Regions from separate parts of the Paucibacter sp. KCTC 42545 genome, predicted to be linked through region 4. Evidence: riboswitches for the same ligand, from Rfam matches in the RefSeq annotation. Region 4 holds a riboswitch; each other region holds the start of a gene.
The links. A riboswitch is a leader RNA that binds a small molecule or an ion and turns the genes downstream of it on or off. The one in region 4 is predicted to bind cyclic di-GMP.
Positions count from the first base shown of each region.

Region 1: it holds a riboswitch for cyclic di-GMP, as region 4 does, so the genes downstream of both, AT984_RS19770 (HlyD family secretion protein) here and AT984_RS04280 (biotin/lipoyl-binding protein) in region 4, are expected to answer to the same signal.
Region 2: it holds a riboswitch for cyclic di-GMP, as region 4 does, so the genes downstream of both, AT984_RS08020 (HlyD family efflux transporter periplasmic adaptor subunit) here and AT984_RS04280 (biotin/lipoyl-binding protein) in region 4, are expected to answer to the same signal.
Region 3: it holds a riboswitch for cyclic di-GMP, as region 4 does, so the genes downstream of both, AT984_RS00395 (S53 family peptidase) here and AT984_RS04280 (biotin/lipoyl-binding protein) in region 4, are expected to answer to the same signal.

Region 1 covers NZ_CP013692.1:4,621,306-4,628,545, forward strand. The annotation lists gene AT984_RS19755 (ATP-binding protein) at 1-17, shown strand, start outside; gene AT984_RS24015 (TniQ family protein) at 1-810, shown strand, start outside; gene AT984_RS19760 (TniQ family protein) at 865-1,599, shown strand; cyclic di-GMP riboswitch class I at 1,995-2,098, shown strand; gene AT984_RS19770 (HlyD family secretion protein) at 2,172-3,500, shown strand; gene AT984_RS23100 (hypothetical protein) at 3,928-4,242, shown strand; gene AT984_RS19775 (CPBP family intramembrane glutamic endopeptidase) at 4,308-5,087, shown strand; partial or broken gene AT984_RS24020 (cysteine peptidase family C39 domain-containing protein) at 5,301-5,579, shown strand; gene AT984_RS19785 (ABC transporter transmembrane domain-containing protein) at 5,700-6,950, shown strand; gene AT984_RS23105 (hypothetical protein) at 7,010-7,240, shown strand, end outside.
Region 2 covers NZ_CP013692.1:1,793,930-1,801,169, forward strand. The annotation lists gene AT984_RS07995 (NAD(P)/FAD-dependent oxidoreductase) at 1-99, shown strand, start outside; gene AT984_RS08000 (hypothetical protein) at 503-1,624, opposite strand; gene AT984_RS08005 (Cap15 family CBASS effector) at 1,624-2,262, opposite strand; gene AT984_RS08015 (hypothetical protein) at 3,149-3,853, shown strand; gene AT984_RS23940 (hypothetical protein) at 3,846-4,043, shown strand; cyclic di-GMP riboswitch class I at 4,455-4,558, shown strand; gene AT984_RS08020 (HlyD family efflux transporter periplasmic adaptor subunit) at 4,767-5,612, shown strand; gene AT984_RS08025 (hypothetical protein) at 5,722-5,871, shown strand; gene AT984_RS22895 (hypothetical protein) at 6,253-6,717, shown strand; partial or broken gene AT984_RS22900 (IS481 family transposase) at 6,895-7,240, shown strand, end outside.
Region 3 covers NZ_CP013692.1:76,200-83,439, forward strand. The annotation lists gene pepQ (Xaa-Pro dipeptidase) at 1-194, shown strand, start outside; gene AT984_RS00390 (hypothetical protein) at 288-767, opposite strand; gene AT984_RS00395 (S53 family peptidase) at 891-3,278, opposite strand; cyclic di-GMP riboswitch class I at 3,340-3,426, opposite strand; gene AT984_RS00400 (OmpW/AlkL family protein) at 3,666-4,283, opposite strand; gene AT984_RS00405 (response regulator transcription factor) at 4,505-5,119, opposite strand; gene AT984_RS00410 (sensor histidine kinase) at 5,116-7,240, opposite strand, start outside.
Region 4 covers NZ_CP013692.1:973,128-980,367, forward strand. The annotation lists gene AT984_RS04255 (hypothetical protein) at 1-1,784, shown strand, start outside; one part of gene AT984_RS04265 (IS3 family transposase) at 1,960-2,203, shown strand; one part of gene AT984_RS04265 (IS3 family transposase) at 2,203-3,086, shown strand; gene AT984_RS04270 (ArsR family transcriptional regulator) at 3,079-3,714, opposite strand; cyclic di-GMP riboswitch class I at 4,116-4,219, shown strand; gene AT984_RS04280 (biotin/lipoyl-binding protein) at 4,455-5,162, shown strand; gene AT984_RS23410 (hypothetical protein) at 5,581-6,006, shown strand; gene AT984_RS23920 (cysteine peptidase family C39 domain-containing protein) at 5,990-6,073, shown strand; partial or broken gene AT984_RS04285 (IS6 family transposase) at 6,095-6,316, shown strand; gene AT984_RS04290 (IS5 family transposase) at 6,926-7,240, shown strand, end outside.

The DNA of each region.
Region 1 (7,240 bases), 1.5 Mb from region 4:
CGACACATTCCGTTTGAGGGGGCTGCCGCCTTTTCCCAGCTGACTGGCGTTCCACAGGCATGGTTTGAGCACCGGTTGCCTCGTTGGCTTGATCGAGATCGGTGGCGCGAGATCGAACTTTTCGGCCAGGCATGGCGCGACGACTGGACTCTTCGAGGAACGCATCAACAGGTCTGCACTCTGTGTCTGTCAGAACAGGGATTTGCCCGGGCCGAATGGGACTTGAACGCATACGCGGCCTGCCATCTGCACGGGACAATTCTGCTCGATCACTGCGGCTATTGCGGTCGAGGGATTTCGCCAGATCGACCGGCCGTGGACATCTGCAGTTGTGGCCACTACATCGCAGCCGAGATGATGCCTGCAGACTCGGCCGTAGTTCGATGGTCCGCAATGTGCGCTGATGCGGTAGGCGCAGGTGCCGGCATTTGCGCCACGGACCTTGGTGGCTTGAGCCTGCTGCAAGGCCTGAGCGCCGACGGTGCTTATCGAGTTCTGTTGGCATTCGGAGGGGGGCAACCAGCGCTGCGGGGCCGAGTGCTCAATAGTGTTGAGTCATGGCTGACCAGTGCGGCCATGCATGAGGTGCTCGCGACGGCGATTCGTAGGATGGCCGAGCCAACTGGGTTCATGTGGGGCTCTCGAAGTGAGGTCCAACGATGCACTAGCAGTTTGGCTGAGCAGCAGCTTCGCGGCGTGACGCCCTTTGATCGGACTGCCGCCGGGCACCTTCGAAATGCCATGGGTCTACCTGCCCGCTGGCGTAACAGGCGCCCTGCCTTTCACCATCAACTCGATTTATTCACCTAGGTTTCTTGTGCGTTCTCGAGGCCACAACATGTTGAACCGACACCCATTCTTGCTATGCCTTTTCGCTGGACCATTCCAATCCTTCGACATTTCGACGCTCGGTTGGCGGCGCTCGCCAACGTCCCTTTTGCGCAGCCACACGAGGCGCCGAATTCCTGGTTCACCCGTGCCGCAGCGATGCAAGGGTGCACGGCCAAGGAATTCGCGACCTATTTGGGGTTCTCATTCCGACAAGACTTCGACAGCTTCTATTACTTTGCTTTCCGAAAAGTAAGGGCTACCTCGCCCCAGGTTCAAGGGCTTGAAGCAGGGCGCATCTATTTTGATTTTTCTAGGAAGAAGAAAGAGTTCGGATATACGCTGCCCAACCCTTACTACCGACGCGGTAGGTATCGTTTCTGCCCGCTTTGCCTTCAGACAGCGAGGGTTCCTTGCATCCATATGTACGCTCGCATGCGAGAGCTAGTCTTCTGTCCTTGGCATCGATGTTTACTTGAGGAGCAATGCCCGCATTGTCAAGTGCCTATCGAATTAGTGCAGGACATGATCCAGCCCGCTAAAGGCAAACCTGGGGTGGAGGATCTAAGTTTGTGTATGCAGTGTCAACAGCCATTGCATGCAGTGGTAGCGTTGCGCATCGACTATCGGATGCTGAATGCCATGCCACTCTGGCTACAGAATTGGGGGCGCAATGGGCCTGGGCCGATTGAGGGGCGAGGCATCAGCAGCGAACGCTACACGGAGTTCAGTGAACGACGGGCCAAAGCAAGGGAAGCGACCGAAGTCTAGCCAGGTTCGCACTGCTGAGAGCCGCTTGATCTTGCAGGCTCGACCAATTCATCTACGGTATCGAATTCGAAAACTAGGAACCAGCAACATGATCGGGAAACTGCTGCGCCTCATCACCTGAACTAATCCAAGAATCGCTACTTCAACAATCGGCCCCAGTATGCATTTGACCCCGCAAGTGCCCGCGCCAGCTGGCTGTTATTGCGACAGAACCGTAAATAGTCCTAGCACAGAGTCCGGTGGGTTGCTACCCCTGCAAGATGGGGGAGTGCGAGTTCGTGATTTTGCCGTTAGATTTGTCACACGGTCAGCAGTTCATGAGCAAAGTCATGGAGTGCCAGCAAAGTTGCTTCGGCTTCTTTGCGATCAGGACAAGGCTCATACCCAAATGGGGAGGGCCTGAATCGCAAACCCGGCGCGAGCCGGCGACGCAAAGCCTCCGGTGTTGGAGGGTTCCGTTTTAAACACGGGACCTTCGCAAGATAGCGGGGTTGCCGGTCTGAGTTCCTCAGGTCGTCATCAAGCTCAGCGTTAGTCGGCCCGCCTTCGAATCCTTTGAGGGTTCAGAGAGCATGGCTTTGACGCAAGCGTTGTTCAGGCAAGAAGTGATGCAGGCCAGCCAAGCTCAATGGCTCGGCAGTATTCGCATTGGCCGGCCACCCAGTTTTGCATGGGTCACCGGTATCTCGCTGAGCATGGCGTTGGCCTTGGTTACCTTTGCCATCTGTGGTGAAGTTACCCGCAAGGCCAAGCTGCCGGGCTTGTTGATGCCGACGGCCGGGATGCTGACCGTCAGCGCCCCACAAGTCGGGGTTGTGACTGAGTTGCTGGTCAAGGAAGGCGATCTGGTCGCAGCGGGTCAGCCGGTGATGCGGTTGCGAAGCGAGCGCACAACATCGCTTGGTGATGCAGCAATCCTCAACGCCCAGGCCTTGGCTCAGCGCCGGCAAACGCTAGAAACCGAGCGGATGCTGACGCAACAGCAGCAACGTCAACGACAGCAAGCCCTCAATGATCGACTGCGCAGCTTGGCCGCCGAAGAGCGTCAGGCTCAGGCTGAGTTGGAAACCAACCGTTTGCGAGCTGGCTTGGCGGCCAAGAGTCTGACCCGCTACGTCGAATTAGAGAAAGACAGCTTTGTTTCGGCCGTGCAACTGCAGCAGAAGCAAGAAGAGCTGCTGGACGTGCAACTGCGGGAGCGCAACGCCGAGCGAAGCTTGGCAGCCCTGCAGCGCGACATTCAAGCGGCAAAAGCAGAACTGCTCAACAACGAAACCAGTAGCAGCACCAGCCTGGCTCAAATTGATCGTGGGCTGGCTAGCCTCAGCCAGGAATTCACCGAAAACGATGCTCGCGGCGGATTGACGCTCACCGCACCCCAGGCAGGCCGGGTGAGCGCCATCACCATTCATCTGGGTCAGCCGGTGCAGGCTGGGCAGACACTTGTGAACTTGATACCAGAAAGTGCGCAGCAAGGCGCCTCAACCTTGGAGGCGCAACTCTACGCGCCGAGCCGAACAGCGGGTTTCGTCAAACCCGGCCAGGTTGTCTGGCTGCGCTATGCGGCCTACCCCTATCAGAAGTTCGGCATGGCTGAGGGCGAAGTGCAAAGCATCAGCCAGACCCCTATTGCTGCTCAGGATTTACCTGTCGGGCAGGGACAGGCCTTGCTCGCCGCTGCGCAGGCCAATGAACCCCTATACCGAATTAGTGTGAAGTTAAAAAAGCAGGACGTCACCACCTATGGCAATACGCAAGCGTTGAAGGCGGGAATGGCGCTTGATGCTGATGTCATGCAGGACCGCCGGGCAATATGGGAATGGTTGTTCGAACCCGTATTTGCCGCTTCGAGTCTTTTCAAAGATCTCGGAGGTGGAAATAGGTTCAGCCATAGCGAATGATTTTCTCAAAGCGCCAAAACGAAACAGCCGAAGATATTTTGATTGAATCAAGGAGTTTTGATTAAAAAATTCTACTGATTTAGTTAATGCAGAGTAAATGACGGCTGAAAATTTTTATGTGTTTTTCTGGCGGCCACTGGGGTCACGATTGCAATCTCCTCGGGCCAGTCTAGGGTGCGGTTGGCGGCAGATGTACTGTGCCGGAAAAGTATGCGACAGTCGATTCTGAGTAACGAATAGACTAAATTGAATTTTTCTTAGGGATCGATAAATTTAATCCCAATCTCTGCCTCGATATATTTGGGTTTTTGAGTATCAAGGTACCGCTGCTGAGGCAGGCTGTGGCTTTTGAATGGGGTCCGGCATAAAGTCGTTGGTTGTTTTGTGGCTGGCTATTGGGGCTGGCTAAAAATTCTTGAGAGAGACATTGGAAGTTGACGAAAATGTCGAAAAGCATTTGGCCAAAGTGGCTGGATTGTTGGTTGAAATTGAGGGATTTCAATTGGCAAATAAATCCTCAAAAAAAAGGGTGTATATGCGTATTTTGCAAAACGAAGAATTGAATTTGGCGTCAGGTGGAGATAGTTGGGCTGGTACTCCAGAAGGTCGAGCACCGTATGTGTCGCCATTTACTCAGTGCATGGTTGACTCTGTCGGATGGTCGCAGGCAAATGCAGTGATCGCTGGCCTCTATTGCGGCGGCAAGAAGGTTCTTCAAATGCTTTCCAGTGACAACCCGTAAGTAAATTTTAGAAGTGCTTTAGAACAAGGCCGGAGTGCATTGCATTCCGGCTTTTAAAAAATCAAATGAATAAAGCCAGAGCGTTTTTTGAAAATTTCTTGCTGCTAATTGTTTTGGCGGCCGCCTGTCAAATTATTGGTTCATTATTGAAGCATCTATTTTTTGGGTTCGTTGGTTCGCGTGAATGGTTGACTGAGAATTTTTTATTATCAATTTTCTTTCTGGTTGAAGCTGCAATTTTGGCGGTCGTTCTCGCGAGAGTCAACAGGGGTATCTCGATTGGGGACTTGCTTAAACCTTTTTGGCTTGAGACGTTGTTAATTTCTTTTGTATATTCGAGTGCTATTCTTGTTGTTGCAGTGGCCTGTAGTGGCAAAAATGTTGCGGAAATTTCACCGAATCTCATTAATCCATTCAATCCGGTTTCAGAATATTGGTGGGCCTCTTTTGTTGGTTTGTTGATTAAAGCCTTTCAAGAGGAGTTGCTGAATCGAGGCGTACTGCAGCCTTTGATGGGGGAAATGTTTTCTAGCGAAGTAATTGGCTTGGTTGTTGTTGCGGTTTTGTTCACGTTGGGGCACCCTACGGATAATTTCATGATAGTTTTTCCTGGGGCTGTGGCGCTGGGGGTTGTATTTTTAATAACTAAATCAGTATTGTCATGCTCGATTCTGCATATTTGCATGAATATTTCTTTTGATATTTTATTTGGGTCAAATTTCACTGTCTCGCCTTTGTTGGATTCGGCCGTTCTAGAGAATGTGCGCCCAGTATTCTTTCTTGTTGTAATGGCGATGGCTTTTGTTCATTTGTATTTGAAAAAATATCACCATAGTATGACTTAAAGGTTGAGTTGTTGATTAATTATGAAGAATATATGGCCTTCAAGAGTTGGAGTCAGAGCGTTCCAAATGCCTGATCAGTGGTGCATTGTTTTTGGCTTCAATGGTAGTCACGAGGTCGCATTTGATTGAAAGAATGTGGCGTTATATTTGTCGACAACAATGAGAATTGTTCTCCAATCTGAGTCTGCGGAATGTGGGCTAGCTAGTTTGTCTATGGTTTGCAGTGCCCATGGCCTGCATCATGAATTGGCAGATCTGCGCCGGCGCTTCCCTGTCAGCCTCAAAGGCGCAACCCTTCAGCACTTGATTGCGCATGCCGCAGCCCTTGGTTTTTCTTCGCGCCCATTGCGCCTTGAGTTGCATGAGCTTGGCGAATTGCAGGTCCCCTGCATCCTCCACTGGGATCTGAATCATTTCATCGTTCTCAAGAAAGTCCTTCACGGCGGCAAGGCCGCAGTGATCCTCGATCCGGCTGTTGGCGAACGACGCTTGTCGATGGGCGAGATATCTCGCCATTTCACCGGCGTGGCTTTGGAGTTGAGCCCCAATGCGGAGTTCAAATCCCAAGCCCCGGCGCCAAAGGTGTCATTGCGAGCCTTGACTGGCAAGGTCATGGGCCTTAAACGTTCGCTCCTGCAAATCTTTGCCGTGGCCGTGGTGCTGGAGTTGTTTGCTGTTCTTGCACCCTTGTTCAACCAGATGGTGGTGGATGATGTGCTGACCTCAGGAGACCGCGATCTGTTGTCAGTGCTGGTGATCGGCTTCGGCTTGCTGTTGGTGGTGCAGACTGCCGTCGGCCTGGCTCGGTCTTGGATGGTGATGGTCTTGGGCCAGACCTTGTCCTTGCAATGGATGGGCAACGTGTTCGCCCATCTGGTGCGCTTGCCGGTGGACTTTCTTGAGAAGCGGCACTTGGGCGACATCACCTCGCGCTTCGGCGCCGTCAGTGCCATTCAAAAGACTTTGACCACGGCCGCCATTGAGGCGGTGCTGGATGGCCTGATGGCCGTGGCCGCGCTGGTGATGATGCTGATCTATGCGCCTACGCTTTGCGCGGTCACCGTCACAGCCGTCGCAGCCTACGGCCTCCTGCGCTGGGTGGCCTACCGACCCTTCCGCGATGCCGCGGCCGAGCGCTTGGTGGTGGCCGCCAAAGAGAACACCCATTTCCTGGAAACCCTGCGTGCCATCACGCCGCTTAAGTTGTTCGGCCGGGAAGAAGAGCGCCGTGCCCGTTGGCAGAACCTGATCGTGGATGTGCAAAACCGCGATGTGCGCACGGCCAAGATGAGCATTGGCTTCACCACCGCCAACACCTTCATCTTCGGGCTGGAGAACTTGCTTGTGCTGTGGCTGGGCGCCAAGCTCATCATGACGGGGCAGCCGGTGCAGGCCGGGCAGACGCTCGTGAACTTGATTCCCGAAACTGCGCAGCAAGGCGCCTCAACCTTGGAGGCGCAACTCTACGCGCCGAGCCGAACAGCGGGTTTCGTCAAACCTGGCCAGGTTGTCTGGCTGCGCTATGCGGCCTACCCCTATCAAAAGTTCGGCATGGCTGAGGGCGAGGTGCAAACCATCAGCCAAACGCCTATTGCTGCGCAGGATTTGCCGGTCGGTCAGGGGCAGGCATTACTCACTGCGGCGCAGGCCAATGAACCCCTCTACCGGGTTAGTGTGAAGTTGAAAAAGCAGGCGATCACCACCTATGGCAACACGCAGTTGCTGAAGGCCGGCATGGCACTGGATGCCGACGTAATGCAGTACCGTCGGACAGTTTGGGAATGGGTGTTTGAGCCCATCTTTGCCACTTCTAGTTTTTTCAAAGAACTTGGAGGCAGACGTTCGTTCGCACATAGCGAATGAACTTCAAAGCTCCAGAACGGAACGATCGACCGTCTTTTCGATTGAATTAAGGAACTTAAATGAAAGAACTCTCTATTGATCAGGTTGCAGCAGTCAATGGCGGCGCAAACAATGGCTGGGGATTTGCGGGAGCTGTTCTAGCCGTAGCCGGCGGCACGATTGCAATCTGCACTGCCCCAGTCTGGGGTGCAGTTGGTGGCGTGTTGGCAATTGCTGCAGTCGGAGCAAATGCTCTCTCGTCTTACTCTTCGAGTGGCGGCACTTGCGGTGGTGGCCGCCAGCAAAACATG
Region 2 (7,240 bases), 820 kb from region 4:
CGCTTCAACCATGTCCGCGCGCCGGTGGGCGATTGGCTGGGGCGCAAGATGCTGGCTTTGGGGATGTGGTACTACCTGCAGCTTGAGCGATTCCGCTGAGCCTAGTTGTTGGCGACGCTTAAAATTTATCGAAACCAAGTACTTCGGGTTCGCTGTTGCGTTTACTTTCCCAGGAGAAGCTGCGAAATCCACGCAAAATCCGTTGCAAATCACAAAACCGGCTCAGCGTTGCGTTTGCTTTTGCTGAATTTTTGAACGACTAGGTGTTCGGACGTTTGGGTGTTGCGTTTGCTTCGGCGGGCGCAACGCAAGTCTAGCGACTGACGACTGAGGTGAGTCCTGATCTGTTGGGGCAAGACGCTTCGGAGCTTCTATCTCGCGATTCGAGCGCAGCGCCCCCCGCCGATGGCACTGCCGCTAACCCGTGATGAACTCGATCTGGAGCGGGGCTGACCGCAGGCTGCCGCCGCCTCGAAGATGGCTGAAGCCCAGGAGTTAGAGGTCAAGCCGCCAGCTTGCTGATCGCTTGGCGCTTGTCGCTCATGAGGTACTGCGCCAAATAGGCGGGAGTGTGTTCCGCATAGACGGCGTCCAGCAACTCGTCCATGTCGCGCGACAGGTCGTTCAAGCTGCGCAGCTTCTCGTTCGTATCGAAGATCAATCGGCTGCCGTCGGGCACGTACAAGGTCTTCGCCACGCCGTGATTGCAGGCGAGGTAGTCGAGATGCCGCTGCGTCTCGGCAAGGATCGAGAGTTCGTAGAAGGATCCAAGGCGCAAGGCCTTCATGTCTGCGTGGTACATGGTCGAAGCGATGTCGAAGCTGGGAAGCGTGATGTTCCGGTCAGAGTCAGCTTTGATGTTCTTGCACAGGCGAATCGCCTTGCGCAGGCCTCCGCCGATCTTGTCGCAGCGCGCGCCAATCAGCTCGATGTGGCGGAAGGGCTGATTCTCGATGGTCTTGCTGGCCTTCTTGTCGAGAATTTTTGTGCCTCGATCTGAGGCCAGGCCAGTCAACTGATATTGCGCGGTATCGAACCAGACGGCGGGGACAACGTCCACGTCGCGGGCCAGCGAGCCGCCAGAAATCTTGACAGCCTTCGCACCGGTCTTGTCCACTTTGGCCGCGGAAAAGGCGTCGGCCAAGTCGGTTTCGACGTGGCCACGAAGTTCGATCAGAACCTCCAGCGCCGTACGTTTTGCCGGATTGCAGTACTTGCCATGCAGCGCTTTGAAGCCCTTGACGTCGTACGAGAACAGTTCGCTGGCCAGCGTCAGCAGGTCGACGTCGCTGACGCCCTTGATGTGAACGTCGAGCGGAACCGAGCCTTGCAGCTCGAACTCCGCGACGATGCCGCGCTTCGCTAGACGGTCCTTTAGCTGGTTGGCGACGCGAAACGCCGTTTCCTTGCTCACCTTGGTGTAGGTGTCACTGACGGCTTGCATAGAGCCTAGTGCGTAACGGGTGTGAGGCTGGTCCGCCTTGCCGCGGGACTCCCACAATTCGACGGGCAGTGCAGACTTGGCAAAGAGCGAGTCCAGCGTAAACCCCTCATTGACGGTGCCGCCAGTTCCGTCGCGGCGCGTGCGCAATTGCTGCAGTCGTTGATTGATATCGCGCGCCATCATTGCCTCCGGGTCCAGGTCATCTTGCCGAACGTTGCCCGCCCCACACCATTGAAGTACTCAGCGGTGGCGGATTTGAGATCCTTAGAGAACGTCGCGCTGCAAGTGCCGACGTGCGAGTTCAGCTCGGGCTCGCCGATCCTTGGGTCGTTTCGGTATTGGTAGAGCAGCAGCCAGCCATCAACGCTGTCATGGGTCAGCGCGGCTGCCATGCTGTTCGAGCCCGACTGCGAGGTCTTTAGCCGCACACGCAGCTTGTCCCAGCACTGAATGATCGTGACCTCGGCCGTCCACGCGTAGGTGATCTTGCCGTCACGGTCCAGGGTTTCACCCTTGCAGTCCCAGGTGCCGGCCAAGTTGGGTACCTTGAGCAGCGCTGACAGCGGCCGCCATTTCCAGGCGTGGTTCTTGAGGAGCCAGAAGAGCACCGTGTAGACCGCGCCGGCTCCGACCAACGACAAGACGATCGGCGGCAAATTGACATCCAAGCCCATCGTCTGGGCGTAGTTCTGTGCCTGCAGCAGCACGAACACCAGCCCGGCGGAGATCGAGCTGGAGAGGATGGCCAGGTAGCGGCCGATGCTGGCACGGTTCACTCCGCCCAGCACGGCGTATTCATGGTCGTTAGTCGGCGTCAAGCTTCATTCCCGGATCGTTGTTGTTTGGGCGGGCGGCTTACTACTGGGTCAACCGAAGAAAGCACGTCAACGTCAAAAGGACCCGCCAACATCGGCAGGTTTGGATTTCGGGGCGCGCAATCGGACTCCAACCCCCATGAATGCGGGGGGCTGATCGATTTACTAAGCGGAGCTTCAGCAGACCTGTCCGCCGCCAGATTCAGGACGACGGCATCCAGTCCACGCGGCGCGCCAAAACTTCGGTGTGGACGTACAGCGCGTCGATGAAGCTTAGCTTTCGCTTGTGGGTCGAAGCAGCCAAGCCGCCGGCATTTCGGAAGACCTTCAAGGTGGGCGGGGGGGGGGCGCTAGGTGCATCTGCTGGGTGATCAACTCATTGACGCGCCGACGCGCGGTACGCTTCCGCGTTCGCCGGGGCGGCGGCCGGCTCCGTCCAGCCGACTGAAGCCGAGGCGAACTACCATCGGTAACTCGCAAATCCGGCTAAGCCAGACTGGCTCGCACCAACCGACCTCCGCAGAAGCCGGGGCAGTCCACCCAGGCCCGGGGCATGCAGAGTTTGCAGGCAGGCCTACAGCGGCGCTGAGGCGTGCGCACTGACTAAACTGCGCCGTATCATGGTCGCCCAAAGAATGGCAGCAATTGCTCAGCGCCATAGTCTTCGGGGTGAAGGGGGAGCGAGAAAATACTGGCTATGCCCAAATCTCATTTTCTCGAATGCACTGAGCTAGAGCGGCAGCTTCTAGCCGAAGGGGTGCCGGTTGCGTCGCTTGTGGCGTCTTCAGAGACCTTCATATTCTCAGCGCATGGTGTTCGCATACACCTTGAAGTCGATTTTCACGACGGCCGCTGCACACATGCGACCAACCTACTGCGTCGACGTCTCATGACGCTGTTTTTCATCGCAGCATGGAAGGTTTTGGACATGGCGGTAGAGCTAGCCCTGTGCAGGGTTACGACGATAAAGGTGCCGTTTCAGGCTTCAGCAAAGATCAAGGCGCTTCGCACTCATCTCGGTGGCCAGATGACGGAAATTTCACAGCTCGTCTGGGATGCATTGGTAGCTCTGTACGAGGCTACGGCGGAAATCCGGAACGCCTTGATCCATCGTCGGGTGCAGAGCGTTGATGGGACCTTGCACACATCGATGAACAATGGCTCAGCTCTCCCCCCTCTCTCTGGCCTGCAGCAGGTCAGGTTTTGCGAACTCATCCAGAGAATGAGTGATGCAATAGAGCGCGGACGCATGACGCCTCGCGAGGAGCGTCAATGCATGTTCCTGCTTTGGGAACTCCGAGACGTCCACGGGCTCCAAACGATATCGGCCACCGACCGAAGTTCTATCGCGCGGGTGAAATACGTCCTTCCGGAGGATCGTCGGGTTCCCGTGGCGGCCATCAAGGATCGCATGAACTCGGTCAAGCCTGGCTGGACAGGTATCGACTTAGAACTGGAGGACCACCAGAGTGGCTTGTCCTACTTGGCGGATCTGGAGCAAGTCGCAGACGATGTGGTCATGATCGACGTTCAAAAGCTGCCCGCCTGGCTCAAGCCCCGTATGGTTCCCCCAGCATGCGACGAGAATGCTTAACGGCCACGAGATTCATGTTCCAACTCTGGCGCTCGACAAGGCTGAGCGACCATCAACCCAGGCGCTTGCGCGCGCCCAAACTGTCCGCCATCACGCTGAAATGACTGTTCGGGATACCGCAGGATCCAACTTGAGCAATCAAGTGGACCTCAAGATCGTGCGCGACAACCTTGGGCACTCCAACATTTGACCACAAACACCTATGTCCATGCCGAGGACGATGCCCGCCATGATGCGACGTCGGAGGCTCATCGAGCGGGGTGGCAACAAAACTGAAGAGGCGCAACTGCAACTCTCAAGCTCCTTGCATTGGCGAATGGGCCCGACTTGGCAATCAGTGCTGTGCAACTGGGCTGCTGACCGGCCCAAGTCTGTCGCCGCCGCCTAGTTACGACCTCGCTGAGTTACCGTTCCTTGGATTGAGTGCTGCTATACCACATGGCGACATATTCTGATACCCCCTCGATGTGGGGCCTACCAAGTTTTCAGCTCGACAGTTAGATTGGCCGCCGGATCAGCACTTCATGAACAAAGTCATGGATTGCCAACAAAGTTGCATTGGCAGCTTTGGGATCAAAACAAGGCCGATGCCTTTTAGGGTGGGCCTGAATCGCAAACCCGGCGTGAGCCGGCGACGCAAAGCCTCCGGTGTTGGAGGGTTCCGTTTTAAATACGGGACCTTCGCAAGATAGCGGGGTTGCCGGTCTGAGTTCCTCAGGCCGTCATCAAGCTCAGCGTTAGTCGGCCCGCCTTCGAATCCTTTGAGGGTTCAGAGAGCATGGCTTTGACGCAAGCGTTGTTCAGGCAAGAGGTGATGCAGGCCAGCCAAGCTCAATGGCTCGGCAGTATTCGCATTGGCCGGCCACCCAGTTTTGCATGGGTCACCGGTATCTCGCTGAGCATGGCGTTGGCCTTGGTCACCTTTGCCATCTTTGGTGAAGTCACCCGCAAGGCCAAGCTACCGGGCTTGTTGATGCCCACTGCCGGGATGCTGACCGTCAGCGCCCCACAAGTCGGTGTCGTAACTGAGTTGCTGGTCAAGGAAGGCGATTGGGTCGCTGCGGGTCAGCCAGTGATACGGCTGCGAAGCGATCGCACAACGTCGCAGGGTGACGCGGCAATCCTCAACGCCCAGGCCTTGGCTCAGCGCCGGCAAACGCTAGAAACCGAGCGGATGCTGACGCAACAGCAGCAACGTCAACGGCAGCAAGCGCTCAATGATCGACTGCGCAGCTTGGCCGCCGAAGAGCGTCAAGCCAAGGCTGAGTTGGAAACCAATCGCTTGCGAGCCGGATTGGCGGCCAAGAGTCTGACCCGCTACGTCGAATTAGAGAAAGACAGCTTTGTCTCGGCCGTGCAACTGCAGCAGAAGCAGGAAGAACTGCTGGACGTGCAACTGCGTGAACGCAACGCCGAGCGAAGTTTGGCAGCCCTGCAGCGCGACATTCAAGCGGCAAAAGCAGAACTGCTCAACAACGAAACCAGCAGCAGCACCAGCCTGACTCAAATTGATCGTGGGCTGGCAAGCCTCAGCCAGGAATTCACCGAAAACGATGCTCGCGGCGGATTGACGCTCACCGCACCCCAGGCAGGCCGGGCAGACGCTCGCGAACTTGATTCCAGAAATTGCGCAGCAAGGCGCCTCAGCGTTGGAAGCTCAGCTTTATGCGCCGAGCCGAACGGCGGGTTTCGTCAAACCTGGCCAGGTTGTCTGGCTGCGCTATGCGGCCTACCACTATCAGAAGTTCGGGATGGCTGAGGGCGAGGTGCAAAGCATCAGCCAAACGCCCATTGCCGCGCAAGATTAACCGGTAGGTCAAGGACAGGCTTTGCTCACAGCGGCGCAGGTAACCCTCTATCGGATTAGCGTGAAATTGAAGAAGCAGGCCATCAATACCTGCGGCAATACCCAAGCCCTGAAAGCTGGCATGGCGTTGGATGCGGATGTGATGCAGGACCGCAGGAAGGTTTGGGAGTGGGTGTTGGAGCTGGTGTTGGCTGCATTGGTAAGAATTTAGCTTTTAACAAAACAATCGATAGGACTCGTAATATTAGGCGCTGTGCCTAAAGCGGGAACCGGGCGCCCGGAATCTGCCTGGAAACTTGGAAATTGGTATGCAAGTATTGACTTTTGAGCAGACGAATGAAGTGAATGGTGCGAATCTGGCGTCCGCCGTAACTGCGGCAGGAGTAACTGTCGGAGGAGCGCAAATTGGCAGCTACCTGGCTGGGGCTCGCCTTGGCGCAACTCTTGGCTCTGCCGCAGGTCCAGTCGGTGCAATCATAGGAGGAATGGTGGGCGCCGGTTCGTATTATGTCTACAAGGTTTATGTAAGGTAATATATTAGCTTGACGGCGCACACGTGCGCCGTCGGTTGAATTTTAATCCGGAGTGTTTGATGTCAAAGAGATCAATTTCAAATATTTCCTGGGGATTGTCGCTTGGGCGACGACTTCTGCTTTTTCAATCTTTCAAGCAGTTTACTTCTTGGGCAGCTTGCTTGGCGCTAACTATTTTTTTTTCAAAACTAATTTTTGACTACATTTCGGTTGACATTGAATCTCCTGTTGTATTCGTAATGCTGATCGGCCTTGGGTCATTGGTTTCTGTTGTGATCGCGTTGCCAGCTACTTTTTCATTTAATAGAGATGACGCTGCCGCTTTGGATATATTTTTCGAAAACGTTAAATATCTTGGGTATGTTGATGTCGGCGATGTTGAGCCTCTGGTTTTTTGTCAAAAGGGGCCCAGTTTTCTAAGGTGGGACGAGAGCGATGTATATGTATATTTAAATAGTGAAACTGTAACCGTAACAGGTCCCTACTCAATTATTCGCCGCCTTCGAGCACAGTTGCATAAATGAAGCTACACCTCCAATCAGACTCCAGCGAAGGCGCCCTTGCCAGCCTCGCCATGATCTGAGACCGTTGCATAACTGTTGGATTCCAGGAGATCATGTCCCCACTCGAAGCTGGCCGCTGCTTCGAGCCCGTAGCATCATGCTTGGCGTGATCGATCCAAATTTCAACCTGGCTTTCCTTTGACCCGCATCCACCCTCAAGCCCGCACAACGCCGCTGGTTCGTGCCGAGATCAGGGCTTCTCAAGAATCCATCGCCGAACTGGTTCGGCGCTACAACATCACCAAGGCCACAGTTCGCAAATGGAAGGGCCGTGAGGCGCCTGCCGACCTGAGCCACCGCCCCCACAAGCTTTGCACGACCCTGTCTGCCGGCGAAGAGGCTGTCGTTGTTGCATTGCGCCGCATGCTCTTGCTGCCACTGGATGATCTGCTCGTCATCACGCGTGAATTCATCAACGCCGAGGTCTCGCGTTCGGCGCTCAATCGTTGCCTGGTGCGGCACGATGCCGGCAATCTGCGAGCCT
Region 3 (7,240 bases), 900 kb from region 4:
TCGAGCCTGGCCTCTACTTCATCCCGACCTTGCTGAACAAGCTCAAGGCCACGCCCGCAGCCGCCGCGGTGGATTGGAATTTGGTGGCCCACCTGAGCCGCTTCGGCGGCGTGCGCATCGAGGACGATGTGGTCTGCCGTGCCGATGGCGCGCCGGAGAATCTGACGCGGGATGCGTTCGCGGCGCAGGCCTGATCAGCGGACTTGGTTTCGGCAGTATCTGCCGACTTGTGATGTAACTTCAGCCTGCAGGCTTAGCAAAGCCGGCTGGCTGAAGCGCAGCGCAGACTAGCGCGTACTTTGGTCGATGGCGCGATCCATCATGCGCTGACGTAAATCGTTATTGCTGTTCATATCTAGCACCTCGCGCAAGGCCGCCTTTTTGCCCGGCGCCGACGCGGCTCCGCCGGCCGATGCAGGCGTGCCCGTTGCGCCAGCTTGGCGGCCAGGCTCGGCCACGGTGTTGACCGTGCCGCCCGACACATCGCCCTGCGCATAGCCTGCTGGGCAGGCCACATCGGTGTAGACCACCTCGCGGCCGCGCAGGCATTTGCGCATCACGCCTTGCGGCAGCGGCTTGGCAGCACCCGGCAAGGGTTTGGCTGGTTCGGGAGCTTCACGGCGGCTGCCGTTGTCGAACTGAATCGGGCGGGCCTTGCCGGCGCCTGGGTTGATCAAGTCGCGTACAAATTCGGTGTTTCTGACATGCCAGCCGGCGGCCAGGGTGAGCAAAGCAAGAGCAATCCAGAGTAAGTAACGCAGAGGCATGGCGGGCAGCGACAAGGGGCTAAACGAGGTCTGTGATTCTGCGTCACAAGTCCTGTTTTAGCCCCTCAATTCCTGCCCCTCCTTTGGGGGAGGGGAGGTGTTTTGCCTTGCTTGGCCCGCGGCTTATTTGGCCGTGATGGTGATGGGCATCGTGGCGCTGGCCTGGCGGCCGGCCTGGTCGATCACCCGGATGTTCAGCACATAGTTGCCGGTGATGGGGGCGGGCCAGTAGGCTGTCACCGTCATGCCGCTGATCGAGAAGCCCATGCCTAGCGGCGCGCCGGCAATGCTCAGCGAGAGGCTGCTGGCGCCTGGGGCGGCAATGCTGATCGCGCCCGTCAACGGCTTGCCCGCGACGCCGCTGAGGGCCGGCGCTGTGATCTGTGGTCCGCTGACCGGCGGCGTGGTGCTGGCGGCAATCTTGAGGCTGATCACGCCCGTGCCGCTCAAGCCGGTCTTGCTGTCCTTGGCCGTCACGGTCACGCTATAGCTGCCCAGCACCGGCTTGGCCCAACTCAATACGCCGCTGGCGCTGATGCTCATGCCGGCGGGGGCGCCGCTGAGGGTGTAGCTGACAGGATTGCTGGCTGTGGTGCTAACGGTGTAATTGAGCGCCACATTGGGCTGGCCGGCAATGCTGGCGCTGGCCACCTTGGGAGCGGCGGGCGTAGCGATGGTGACGGTATAAACCGCTTGGCCGCTGAGGCCGGTCTTGCTGTCTTTGGCGCTGACGGTGACCGCAAAAGTGCCTGCCACTGGCGTGGGCCAGCTGACGGTGCCGTTCGCCGCAATGCTCATGCCGGCGGGGGCGCCGCTCAGGCTGTAAGTCAACGGGTTGGCGGCTTGGGCCGAGACGGTGAAGCTCAAGGCCGTACCAACTTGGCCGCTGATGCTGGCGGCGGTGAGCACCGGTGCCGGGCTGGCCACCGTGGCGCCGGAAGCCAGGCTCAGCAAGCTTGTGGCATTGGGTGAGCCCAAGCCCGTGGGCGTGTCGTAGCCGGCTTTGGCGGCGCAGCTGGCGCAAGTGCCGTTAGCGCCTTTGTTGATGTCTGCAAAAGCGCTGGCGTAGTTGCCGGGCACGCTGGCAACTTGTTGGTAGAGCATGCCGTGGGCGGCGCCCAGCGGGGCCTTGCCGCTTTGCGCTCGCATCGCATTGGCCACGGCCACCAAGCCCGCCCATTGAGGCGTGGCAAGGCTGGTGCCGCCGGCACTGATCCAGTTGATGGTGCTGCCCGATTGCACGGCCACGTACTGGCCGGTGTTGGGGTCGGCATTGAAGGCCACGTCAGCCACATTGCGGCGCGCGACCACACCCATGCCGGGCACGCTGCTGACTTGATAGCTGGGCGTGGCGGTATAGGCGCTGATGCCGCCGCCGCTGCCCGACCAGGCCGACTCCGCCCGTGCACCAGTGCCGGTGTAAGTCAAGCTGCTGCCGCCCACCGCCAAGACATTGGGCGAGACGGCAGGCCAGGACACGCCGACCCCCGAATCACCGGTGGCCGCCAGATAAGTCATCTTGGCGGCGCTGAAGGCAGCGTCTACCGAGGCGGTGTAATTGCCCTCGTTGGCGCCAAAGCTCATCGACACCACGCCGGGGCCCATGGCATTGGCCAGCTTGACGGCACCGAGCAAGCTGTTCAGCGAGGCGTCGGCCGCTTCGATCAAGACGATGCGGGCCAGCGGTGCGGTGGCGTGTGCCCATTGCACGTCCAAGGCGATCTCGGTGGCCCAGCCGGCGTTGTAGGCAGGTACTGCGCTGGTCATTCCCCCGGCCGGGGTGCTGTAAACCTGTGAAAGCTCGCAAGCGCTCGTGCTGGCCGCCGCTAGCGGCAGGCTGGTGGTGGTCGGGATTGCCTTGCTGTTGCAGCCTCTCAGGCCGAATTTCTGATTGAAAGCGGCCAGTTCGGCTGCGACATAGGGGTTGTGCATGGCATTGACGATGTAGATCGTCTGGCCGGCACCCAGTTGGGCGGCTTGGCTTGCACTGAGGGTACTGCCCGCAGCGGGCATGGGCGGCAGGGCATAGGCTGCCCGGATCTGCGCGGGTGTGTAGGTGGACACGACCGAGGCGGCGGCCATGGGGGCCACACTGTCGCCGCCCGCGGCCATGGCACGGGCACGCTGGGCCGCGGCCAGGGTCTGCACCGTCAGGCCGCGGCTAGAGAGTTGGCTGAACTCGGCGGGAATGCTTTGCTGGCGCGCTTGGCTTTGGGCAGAAGTGGAGGGGTCTTGCGCGTCACGGTTATCCGGTGGGTTCAGCAGCAGTGGGGCGGCGTGAAAGCTCGGGCTGGCTTGCAAGGCGGCAGCGGCATCGGGCAGGGCCTCGGTCGGCAGGTCCAGGGTGGTGATGCCGGTGGCCAGGGGTGCCGCGCTGGCGCTGCTGGCTGGCGCCACCAGCTCTTGCTTGCTGTTGTCGCCACCGCCGCAGGCGCTGAGCAGCAGGCCAAGGCTAGAGCTGAGGAGCAAGGCGCTGCTAAGACGGGCGCGGGATCCAGGGTACTGCTGCATGGCCGAGGCACTCCAAAAAATCGGGGCGAGGGCCACGCCAAAGCAGACGAGCTGGCGCTCATCCGGCAACCCCGCTGCCGTGGCGCTTGCGCGCGGTAGGCCGGTGGCTTTGCGTCCCCGCTTTTCAACGGGTTTGCCCTCTGATTGACTTCGCTGCTCGCGCCACTTCCGCGGCACTGCAGTTGTGATGGACTCTAGCGGCTGCGGCGTTTTGTGCGTATGCCGCCCGGCTGGAAGTGCGGGCGGGCGTGAATTAGTCGGCAGCGGCACTGTGGCAAAAGGGCGCCAAAAATGCAAAAACCGCAGCCGAGGCTGCGGTTTTTAAATGGGGCTGAAGGTGGGCGCACCCGGTGGTGCGCGCAGGCTTCGGCTCAAGCCATTGTCAGCTTAGAAGCGGTAGCCAACGCCAACGCCGACCAGCAGGGGGTCAACCTTGAAGTCGCCAGCCTTGACGCCGTTGGAGTAGACCTTGGTGCCGATCTGGACCTTCTTGACGTCCACGTTCAGGTACCAGTTCTTGGCGATCTGCACGTCAGCGCCAACTTGAACCGACAGGCCGAAGCTATTGTTGTCGATCGAAGGATTCAGCTTGCCAGCGCCTTCCAGGCTGGCGTCGAACTTCACGTCAGAGAAGTTGGTGTAGTTCACGCCCAGGCCCACATAAGGACGGAAGGTGCCAGTGGGGATGAAGTGGTACTGCAGCGACAGGGTCGGGGGCAGGTGCTTCAGGGTGCCGATCTTGGCGCCGCCGGCCTTCAGGTCGTGGCCTTGCGGGTAGGTCAGGATCAGTTCGGCAGCGATATTGGGGGTGATGAAGTAGGTGATGTCAACTTCAGGGATGACCTTGTTGTTGACGCTCAGGCCCAGGCCGGTCGTGTCTTTGTTGGCCGAGTCGAGGTTGACGGCACGGGCACGAACCATCCAGTTGCCTTCTTGCTGGGCTTGGGCAGCGAAGGTGGTGCAGGCCAGGGCGATGACGGCGAGGGAAGTAGCGAGCTTGTTCATGTTTGCAAGGTTTCCTAGTGAAGGGTTTGAATCCCGATGACGCTATTGAAACGGCCTGCAAGGGGTTAACCCTTGATATTTCGCAAACTCAAAAACGCCCAAGCCTGCCTGACGGGGCCTGTTTGAGTTAGCTCAAGAAAGCCTCTTGGCAGCTGCAGCGTTTGCGCAACTGAGGGCCACAGCAGGGCGGAACAGGCGTATGGGGAGGAGCGCTGGCGCCCTCATTCCTGCAGCCAGGCGTGTTGTTGCAACCAGCGGCCCAGCTCGTTGTCATTGGCAAAGGCCAGCTTGGCGAAGAGATGGGCGCGGTGGCTCTCCACCGAGCGGGGGCTGCAGGGCGGATTGAGCAGCCGCGCAATTTCCTTGTTCGGTGTGCCCAGGGCCACATGCCGGGCCACTTCTCGTTCACGCGGGGTCAGCAGGGTCCAGCGGGCCAGGGCTTCGGCGCGCGCATGCGCGGCATCCAGGGCCTGCGGCAGCTTGGCCAGCAGCTCGGCGGTATTGGGCTTGACCACCCAATCGAAAGCGCCCTTCTTGACGGCTTCGATGGCCATGGAAATCTCACCATGCCCTGACAAAAACAAGACGACCAGTGGGCTGCGCAGGGCCAGCAGGCGGTCGAACACCTCCAGGCCGCTGATGCCCTGGCCCATGCGCAGGTCCAGGATCACGCAGCCCGGCTGCAGCGGATTCAGCGCCTCCAGAAAGGCCTCGCCCGAGGCAAAGGCCTGCACCGGCTGACCGCTGGCGAACAGCAGCATCATCAGGGAGCGGCGCACGGCTTCGTCGTCGTCCACCACGTAGAGGCAATGGCGGTGGCTGGCGGGATTCTTCATGAGGAGATGGGCAGGCTGAGGCTGAAACGGGCGCCGGGGGCGTCCGCGCGATTCGTGGCGCTGAGCGCGCCGCCATGGGCTTCGGCAATGCTGCGGCAGATCTTCAAGCCCAGGCCCAAGCCATCGGGCTTGGTGCTGAAAAAGGGGTCGAAGAGCTGGCCCAGCAGCTCGGGCGCAATACCGGGGCCGCGGTCCAGAACCTGCAGTGTCATGGTCTGCCCTTCGACGCTGGCGCTGACCTCGATCTGGCGCCGTTCGGGCGGCAGATCCTGGCAGGCCTGCAGGGCGTTCATCAGCAGATTGATCATCAACTGCTCCAGCAGCAAAGGGTCACCGCGCACGGCTGGTAAGGCGTTCGGCAGCTGCACCTGCAAGCTGGCCTTGCGCAGGCGCAGCTCGGGCTCCAGCAGGGATTGCACGCGGCCCAGCAGGGCAGGAATGTCCACCGGCTCATGCACGCCGCCGCGCTGGCGCACCAGGCCGCGCAGACGTTTGACGATCTCGGCCGCGCGCTGCGCCTGGGCCACGATCTCGCCCAGGCTTTCGATCAGCAAGCCCTGGCTGTTGGGTGAAGCCTGTTCGGCGAAAGCACGCGCCGCCAGGGCGAAGTTGGACAAGGCCATCAGCGGCTGGTTCAACTCATGCGCCAGGGTGGAGGCCATTTCGCCCAGGCCGGCCAGGCGGGCGCTGCGCTGCAGTTGAGCGTCTTGCAATCGCTGGCGCTCCTCCGCCTGCTTCTGCGCCGTGATGTCCACCACCGAACTCATCCAGCCGCTGTGCTGGCCGGCGGCGTCAATCAAGGGCGCTGTGTAGACCATGGTGTAGACCTCATGGCCGTCCCGGTGCCGCACGCGGGACTCAAAGCCGTGCAGCGCGGCCTGGCCGCTCAGCGCCGCCTCGCTGTCGCGCCAGTGTTTGTCCAGATCATCGGGGTGCCAATAGGGGTAGGGCGGCTTGGCGCCCAGCAGTTCCTCGGCGCTGTAGCCCACCATTTCGCACAGGGCGGGGTTGACGTAGATGATGCGGCCATCCGGCGCCCGCGCGCGCATGCCCACCAGCAGCGAATCCTCCATGGCCTTGCGGAAGGCATGCGCCTCTTGCAGCTCCCGGGTGCGCTCTTGCACCCGATGCTCCAGTTCCAGGCGTGCTTGCCTTTGCTCGGCAAAGCGGCGTTCACGCAAGCGCCAGTACAGCCCCGCCAGCAGGGTGATGCCACCGGCCAAGGCGGCCAAGGCCTGTGCTTGGCGGCGAGCCTGGCGCAGCTCGGCCAGATCGCTCATCACGGTCAGCGTCCAGCCCAGTTCGGGCAGGGCCTGGTCCAGCGCCAGGAGCTGGCGCGCTTTGCCGGCGATGCGGGTTTGGATGCGGTACTCGGCCCGGCCGGGCTCGCGGGCCTCGACCCAGGGCATGGGCGCATAGCTGTGCTGGGCGCCGTACTGGCCATGCTGGTCAAGCCAGGCCAGATCGGCCGGGCTGAGTGGCCGGCGGCTGCGGTAGTACCAGTCCTTCACCGAGCCCAGAAAAGCGATGCCGCGGGCGTCGTAGAGCAGCACTGGGTCTGGCGCCTTGGCCCAGGTGCGCTCCAGCGCATCTAGGCTGACCTTGGCCACCATCACGCCTTGCACCTGCCCCGTCTCAGGAGCAGCCACGGGCGCGGCGATGAAGAGACCCGGCACGCCGGTAGTCAGGCCCACGCCGTAAAACACGCTGCGCTGCCCGCGCATGGCCTCTTCGAAATAGGGCCGGCTGGCGTAGTTCTGGTTCACAAAGCTGTCGGCCGTCTGCCAGTTGCTGGCTGCCAGGGCCTTGCCCTCGGCATCCAGCAAATAGAGCGCTGCGGCGCCGCTGTGCGCTTGCACCTGCGCCACATAGCGGTTGGCTTGCAGGCGCGCGTGCGTGCTTTCTGGTTGACGCAACAGGGCCAGGATCAGCGGGTGCTGGGCGGCGGTGAAGGGCAGGTAGTCGAACTTCTCCGCTGCGCCGCGCAGGCCCAGGGCGTGGACTTCCACCGCACGTTGCAGGCTTTGCACCTTGATCTGCAGCTCTCGCCGTTCGGCCCAGACGCCGGTCGCCCAGGCAGCCGCCACCAAGGCCAGCGCGGCCAGCAGGAGCAAAAGGCTG
Region 4 (7,240 bases):
ATGTCTCCTGGAATCTCACCAGCATGAGTGCCGACGGCACGTCAGCGCTCATGCTGCACTTCCTAGCTGCTGGGGGCTCGACCGGCCCCGAGCTGGCTGCTCGCATACGTGAGCAGCACAAGGCGTTGATGTGGCTCTATATCGACGCAGGTAAAGTCCGAGCGCCAATGAGCATCAGGATTGCGAACTATGCGATTGCCGCTTGGTGGGGCAAGGCCAGCCACCGCGGCGTGGATCTATTCACGCTGCTTACGAACCCAAAGTGGGTCTCCGAGGATTCGGAATCTCTGACCACCTCTTACATCGAACTGATGCCAGGTTTGATACAGACACTCTGGCGCCACAGCGAGGCGCTGGGTCTGGAGCCAGGAATCGAACTCAAAGCGCTTAGGCAGGCGCTGCGCTCGACGACGGATGCGCGCCCCGATTCCCGCCAGACACCTCTTATCCCCTCTCGCGTCTACTGCGGCATCCTTGCGGGATTGGCTGCGCACATGGATCTGGTCGAACGCGATATCGATGTGCTCCTCAATGCATATCACTGCAGCATGGCAGCGTCCCGGGCTATTCCCATCGGGGCTTCGCCATCGAAGCGAAAGACCTACCGCGCCAAGGCGCTAGCCGACGTGATAGCGACTCTGCGACCTCTTGGCTATGACCCTGCTTCGATGGTGTCGCTCGAACACTACATAGCCGGACGCATCAGTGAATGCCAGGTTGGGCTAATGCTCAATGTCGCAGCCTTCAGCGGCATGCGGAAAGGTGAAGTTTTCACCCTTCCGCTGCAGGGATGCATCCGTACATTTGAGCACCTAGGCGCGACACATTACGAGCTCCACGGCTTTACCCAAAAGCTGAACAACGGTCAGAAGACACCGGCCTCCTGGATTACGAGTCGCCAGGGGGGGCGGGCCGTCGAACTGGCAAAGCGCATTGCCCGGACTATCCTGGCCGAAACGAAGGCTCTCCCAAACGGCAGTCAGCAGGCCCTTCTCTTCCCCTCGACTGCGAGCCCATTCAGATGCAAGAACGGCCAAACCCTAGTTGCTGCCTTTGCCCTGCTGCGCAATCGCTTGTGCCCATTGGTCGAGCAGGCGGACATCGACGAACTTGACAGGTTGGAGCTGGAACGAGACTGGCAGCGTGACGATATAAAGGTAGGCAACCGCTGGCCGCTGGCCTTCCACCAGTTACGACGAAGCTTGGCGGTTTACGCCCACCGTTCTGGCATGGTGACCTTGCCTGCACTTAAGGCGCAGCTACAACACATCACGCAGGAGATGACGTCCTACTACGCTGACGGCTACTCACGCGCCATCAACCTGGTCTTTGATAAGGATCACTTCAGCCACGAATGGAGTGCTTCTAAGACGGAGAGTAGCTACTTCGGCTACATCCTCGGCTTGCTGTTCTCCGACGAGAACTTCTTTGGTGGCGTGGGTGTGCAGCGGATGTCGGGCGTTCTGGAATCACGTAGCCGCGCGGCTACTCTTAGGCTGTTCACGGAGAAAAAACTCGCCTTTCGTGAAACCGTACTGGGTGGCTGTGTCTCGACGGAGGAATGCAAGGTCCAGCCGCTGGAGCCCATCCCATACGACTGCCTGGAGTCCAACTGCCCAAACATGGTGGTCTTCTCCAAGAGGCTGCAGGCAGTCGTGCGGTCTCAGAAAACGTTAGTGCTCACCCTGGAGCGAGAGATGTGCGGAAGCGTCGAGCATCGGCTTGAGGCGCGACATCTGGAGGTGCTTCTCAAGGCGCAAGCTCATCTGGAGGGAGGTAGTTAATGAGCGCTAAGAGTCAGGTGGGCAAGTACTTCGAAGCTCTTGGACGATTGAAGGCGTTGGGAGCGACAATCAATAGCGATGCAGTAGCCCTGGAGGCTGGCTCCGGTTGACCTGCACCCTCCCAGCCGTACCAGCGTAATGGAGAGGAAGTCCATCAACCAGGAGAATGATGGACATGAAGAAGAGCAGATTCACCGAGGAACAAATCATTGGGTTCCTGAAGCAGGCCGAGGCCGGCATGCCGATCAAGGAGCTGTGCCGGCAAGGCGGCTTCAGCGACGCCACGTTCTACAAGTGGCGGGCCAAGTACGGCGGCATGCAGGCCACGGATGCCAAGCGACTGCGCGAGCTCGAAGGCGAGAACGCCAAGCTCAAGCGCCTGCTGGCAGAGGCCCACCTGGACATCCACGCGCTCAAGGACGTCTTCGGCGTAAAGCCCTAGCCCCGCAGGTCAGGCGCGACGCGGCGACCCAGATGATTGCCCAGCACCATCTGTCCGAACGCCGCGCGTGCCGCCTGGTGGGGCTCTCCAGAGACAGCTATCGCAACCCGCCCGTGGTCGATGAGGCCACGCAGCAACTCAGCGCCAAGATCGTCGAGATCGCACAGGTGCGGCGCCGCTTCGGCTATCGCCGCATCCATGACCTGCTGCGCCCACAGTTCCCTGGCGTCAATCACAAGCGCGTCTATCGGTTGTACAGCCAGTCGCAGTTGGCGGTGCGCAAGCGCAAGAAGATCAGACGGGCAGCCAGCGAGCGCGTTCCGCTCACCGTGCCGACCCGAGTCAATGAGGTGTGGAGCATGGACTTCGTTTCCGACAGCCTGGCCAATGGCCGGCGTATCAAGTGCCTGACTGTGGCCGACGACTTCACGCACGAGTGTGTGGACATCGCCGTGGACTACGGCATCTCGGGCCAGTACGTGACGCGGTTGCTGGACCGGGCCGCGATCTTCAGGGGCTACCCTGCGGCGGTGAGAACCGACAACGGGCCGGAGTTCACCTGCCGGGCCTTCATCGCTTGGGCGCAAGCTCACGACGTGCGGCACATCCTCATCCAGCCAGGGCGGCCCATGCAGAACGGCTACATCGAGAGCTTCAACGGCAAGTTCCGCGACGAGTGCTTGAACGAGCACTGGTTCCAGACGCTGCCGCAGGCGCGCTCGGAGATCGCCATCTGGCGGCAGGACTACAACGAGGTGAGGCCGCACAGCAGCCTGGGTCGGATACCGCCGGCTGAGTTCGCGCAGCGCCACCGCACCAAGAACCAGGCGCCACCGGCTACACGCAACGAGATCAAGTAACCTTCAACCGGGACTTCCGCATGGCTGGTACGGCGGGAGGGGGCAGGTCATGAGGAGTGTCCAGCACCATCTCCTGCGTCTCGCGTGGATAGGCCACCACAAACATCTGCCGGCTATAGGCCAAACGAAAGTGCGCGACTTTGACGGTTTGCACGACGCCGTCAATGTCCACCTGCTCCTGGCTCCAGTCAAATTGGCAGGCGTCTCCCGGCACGAACACCAGCGGCACGAATGCGCCCTTGATGCTTGGCGCCAACTGCGCGGACTTCCATTGCTTCACGCAACGCTGCACGCTGTCATAGGCCCCGCGATAGCCTTCGCTCTGCAAGCCTTCAAACAAACGCTTGGCTGTGCGCCGCTGAGCCTTGGGCAGGTGGCGCTCGGTTTGCAGCCAACTCTCCAGCGTGGCTTGAAAGCAGCCCAGCTTGGGCGCAGGCTGATGCTGGCGAACATAACCCAGCGCTTCAATAGTTTGTAGATGCTTGCGCACCGTGGGCTGCGACAAGTTCAGATCCCGCGCGATGGAGCTGATGCTCTCCTTGCTGACCAAATGCCGCCGCCGGATCTCGGCAATAACTTCCATGTTTAACACCCCAGATTCCCCGGCGAAAACGCCGGATGGTTGCACACCCCAGGGTGGAAACTATTGGACGCTGTTTACCCCGGGAATCTGGAAAGTTTTGCACGCTGTTTCAGAATGAGTGCGTCTGCAACGCGGAAAACCACAGGACCCCGGCCTGAATTCGGTCGCCAAGGACCGCCTGCTCATCAAATCGCGGCCCATGGCGAGTACATGCGCACCAGATGCTGCGAGCTGTCGTCACCCAAGCTCGGATTTACCGGTTTTGAACACCATCCCTAGCACAGAGTCTGGTGGATTGCTACCCCTGCAAGATGGGGGAGTGCGAGTTCGTGATTTTGCCGTTAGATTTGTCATACGGTCAGCAGTTCATGAGCAAAGTCATGGAGTGCCAGCAAAGTTGCTTCGGCTTCTTTGCGATCAGGACAAGGCTCATACCCAAATGGGGAGGGCCTGAATCGCAAACCCGGCGCGAGCCGGCGACGCAAAGCCTCCGGTGTTGGAGGGTTCCGTTTTAAACACGGGACCTTCGCAAGATAGCGGGGTTGCCGGTCTGAGTTCCTCAGGTCGTCATCAAGCTCAGCGTTAGTCGGCCCGCCTTCGAATCCTTTGAGGGTTCAGAGAGCATGGCTTTGACGCAAGCGTTGTTCAGGCAAGAAGTGATGCAGGCCAGCCAAGCTCAATGGCTCGGCAGTATTCGCATCGGCCGCCCACCCAGCTTTGCCTGGGTCACCGGCTTGTCACTTTGCATGGCAGTGGCCTTGGTGAGCTACGCCATCTGGGGTGAAGTGACCCGCAAGGCCAAGCTGCCAGGCCTGCTGATGCCGACAGCGGGCATGCTGACCGTCAGCGCCCCACAAGTCGGGGTTGTGACTGAGTTGCTGGTCAAGGAAGGTGAGTTGGTCGCAGCGGGTCAGCCGGTGATTCGGCTGCGAAGCGATCGCACCACATCGCTGGGTGATGCAGCAATCCTCAACGCCCAGGCCTTGGCTCAGCGCCGGCAAACGCTAGAAACCGAACGGCTACTGACGCAACAGCAGCAACGTCAACGACAGCAAGCGCTCAATGATCGACTGCGCAGCTTATCCGCCGAAGAACGTCAGGCTCAGGCTGAGCTGGAAACCAACCGTTTGCGAGCTGGCCTGGCGGCTAAGAGTCTGACCCGCTACGTCGAATTAGAGAAAGACAGCTTTGTCTCGGCCGTGCAATTGCAGCAGAAGCAAGAAGAACTACTGGATGTGCAACTTCGTGAGCGCAACGCCGAGCGAAGCTTGGCCGCTCTGCAGCGCGACATTCAGGCAACCAAAGCAGAACTGCTCAACAACGAAACCAGTAGCAGCACCAGTCTGGCTCAAGTCGATCGTGGGCTGGCTAGCCTCAGCCAGGAATTCACTGAAAACGATGCACGTGGTGGACTAAGGATGGTGTTCAAAACCGGTAAAGCCGAGCTGTCGTCACCCCAGCTCGGCTTTACCGGTTTTGAACACCATCCCTAAAAATGTAGACGAATATTTGAAGAATATCCTTGTTTCTAAGGTTATTGGGTAAAGTTAGCCGTTTCTAGATTTTTTAAAGGTCGTACAATGCGAATTATAGCTCCTGAAGAAATTTCATCTGTCTCTGGTGGCGAGTTCGAGTGTGTTTTTCAACGTTTTTCTGATGATGGTGGTAGTGCCGGCGGTGGTGGATATGTTTCGTGTTGGGATTCAAGTATAGGAGTGTCATTCACCTTTACCGTTCAAGTCCTGTCAAATAATAGTACACAAATCACCGGCTACGCGAATGTCAATGGACAGACTGCGACCTATACGACCAACTCTGCGCAACAACTTGGCGCATTTGTATTGGGAGCAGGAGTCACTGCAACAGTAGTCGGACTTGGTGGCGGCGCCACGTTAGCTGGGGCAGTTGGCCTTGCAGCGAAAACAGGCTATTCACAACTCTGGGGCATGGGGAATCAACGGCCTCGGATTCCTCAGCCGCCTAGCTATTAACTTTTTGCATCAACTTGTGAGGTTGAATATCGACATTGCAAGTTTTTATAGGTTTTATATGCGATACTTGTTTCCAGCTTTGATGGGTGTTATTGATTTTGTTGTCGTTGGGTTGGTTGCGTTGTTTTTTAGTAGGTTATTCAGGCGGAGGAATTCATCAAGAAGGCTTGCCTCATTTTCGTATTTGTGGTTATTTATTTTGCTAGTGGGGGTGGGTATGATCGCTATTGGTGGGGCGGTTTACGGGGATCATTTAATTGAATTGGGTTCGTCTCTGGTTTGTCTTGGAGTATTTTCTGGATTTTCAAAGCTACTCAAGAAGAAGAGTGATGATTCTCCAGTCTGAATCCAGCGAATGCGCACTCGCAGCCCTTGCTATGATCTGCAGTGCACATGGGGTTCTGTCGCATTAAGCGTTTGAGACAATGGCCGCCATGGACGATTTCCACAAAGTCGCAATCAACGCCGCCCTTCGCCGAGTGCTCAAGCGCATGCACTTTCCGCTGGAAATCATGATGACTTGCGTGCGCTGGTACGCGGCTTATCCATTGAGCTTTCGCCACCTGGAGGAAATGATGTCCGAGCGCGGCGTGTCGGTCGATCATGCGACGGTCCATCGCTGGGCGGTCAAGATGTTGCCGGTGTTGGCCAAGTCTTCCGTCAACGCAAACACCAGGTCGAGACCGCTGCATAACCCGTTCCGCAAACTCGCGCACCTCAGCGGCAGCCGTTGGGCTAGCTCGCCGAGCAAATTCTATTTTGGAAGACTTGCTCGAAAGGCACTCGCCCTTTTTTAACGTGCGGCATGCCAATTTCTTGCGCCACAAAGGGCGAGGCTGCGCTTCAATTCTGAAAATTGACTAGAAACTTGTCATTAATTTTTGCCAACCACTTTTTCAGCCGACCCTGAAAAACTTCATCATTATTTTTGTAATTACCCCATGTTATTTCTGGTGACTTTGGGGGAAATATGCCCGGGCAAGCGGAGGACCCGATTGACATTCCTCCTATTTTTACTTTCAAAGGACTTATATGCGAAACCTAGCAGGCTGCTGGAATACTGTTTTTATGCTGCCCGTGGCAAAAGTTCGACCTCATAGAACGGCCTACAAGCCATTTTTCTGAGCCTAGCAAGGGGTAGATGACCATCGGAAGTGTCAATTTTCCAGTTGTCGGGAGGTATTTCAGCAGCCTGCTAGGGATGGTGTTCAAAACCCGCACTTGTCCCGGTGGTGTCGAGGCGTGAAGGTTAGAAGAATTTCGGCATGAAGCAAGACGATCTTGGCCTGGAATTGAGCAAGAGGAAAACACGCAAGCGCGTGTTTCTCGACGAGATGGAACGCGTGGTGCCGTGGGGCGAATTGCTGGCTGTGATTACGCCCCACGCGCCGGTGGCGAAGACCGGAAGGCCGCCATTTGAGCTGCAGACGATGCTGAGGATTCACTTCATGCAGCAGTGGTTTGGCTTGAGCGACATGGCCATGGAAGAGGCGCTGTTCGATGTGGCGCTGTACCGGGAGTTCGCGGGCCTGGGCCGAATGAGCCGGATGCCTGATCGTGTCAGCATCCTGCGCTTTCGG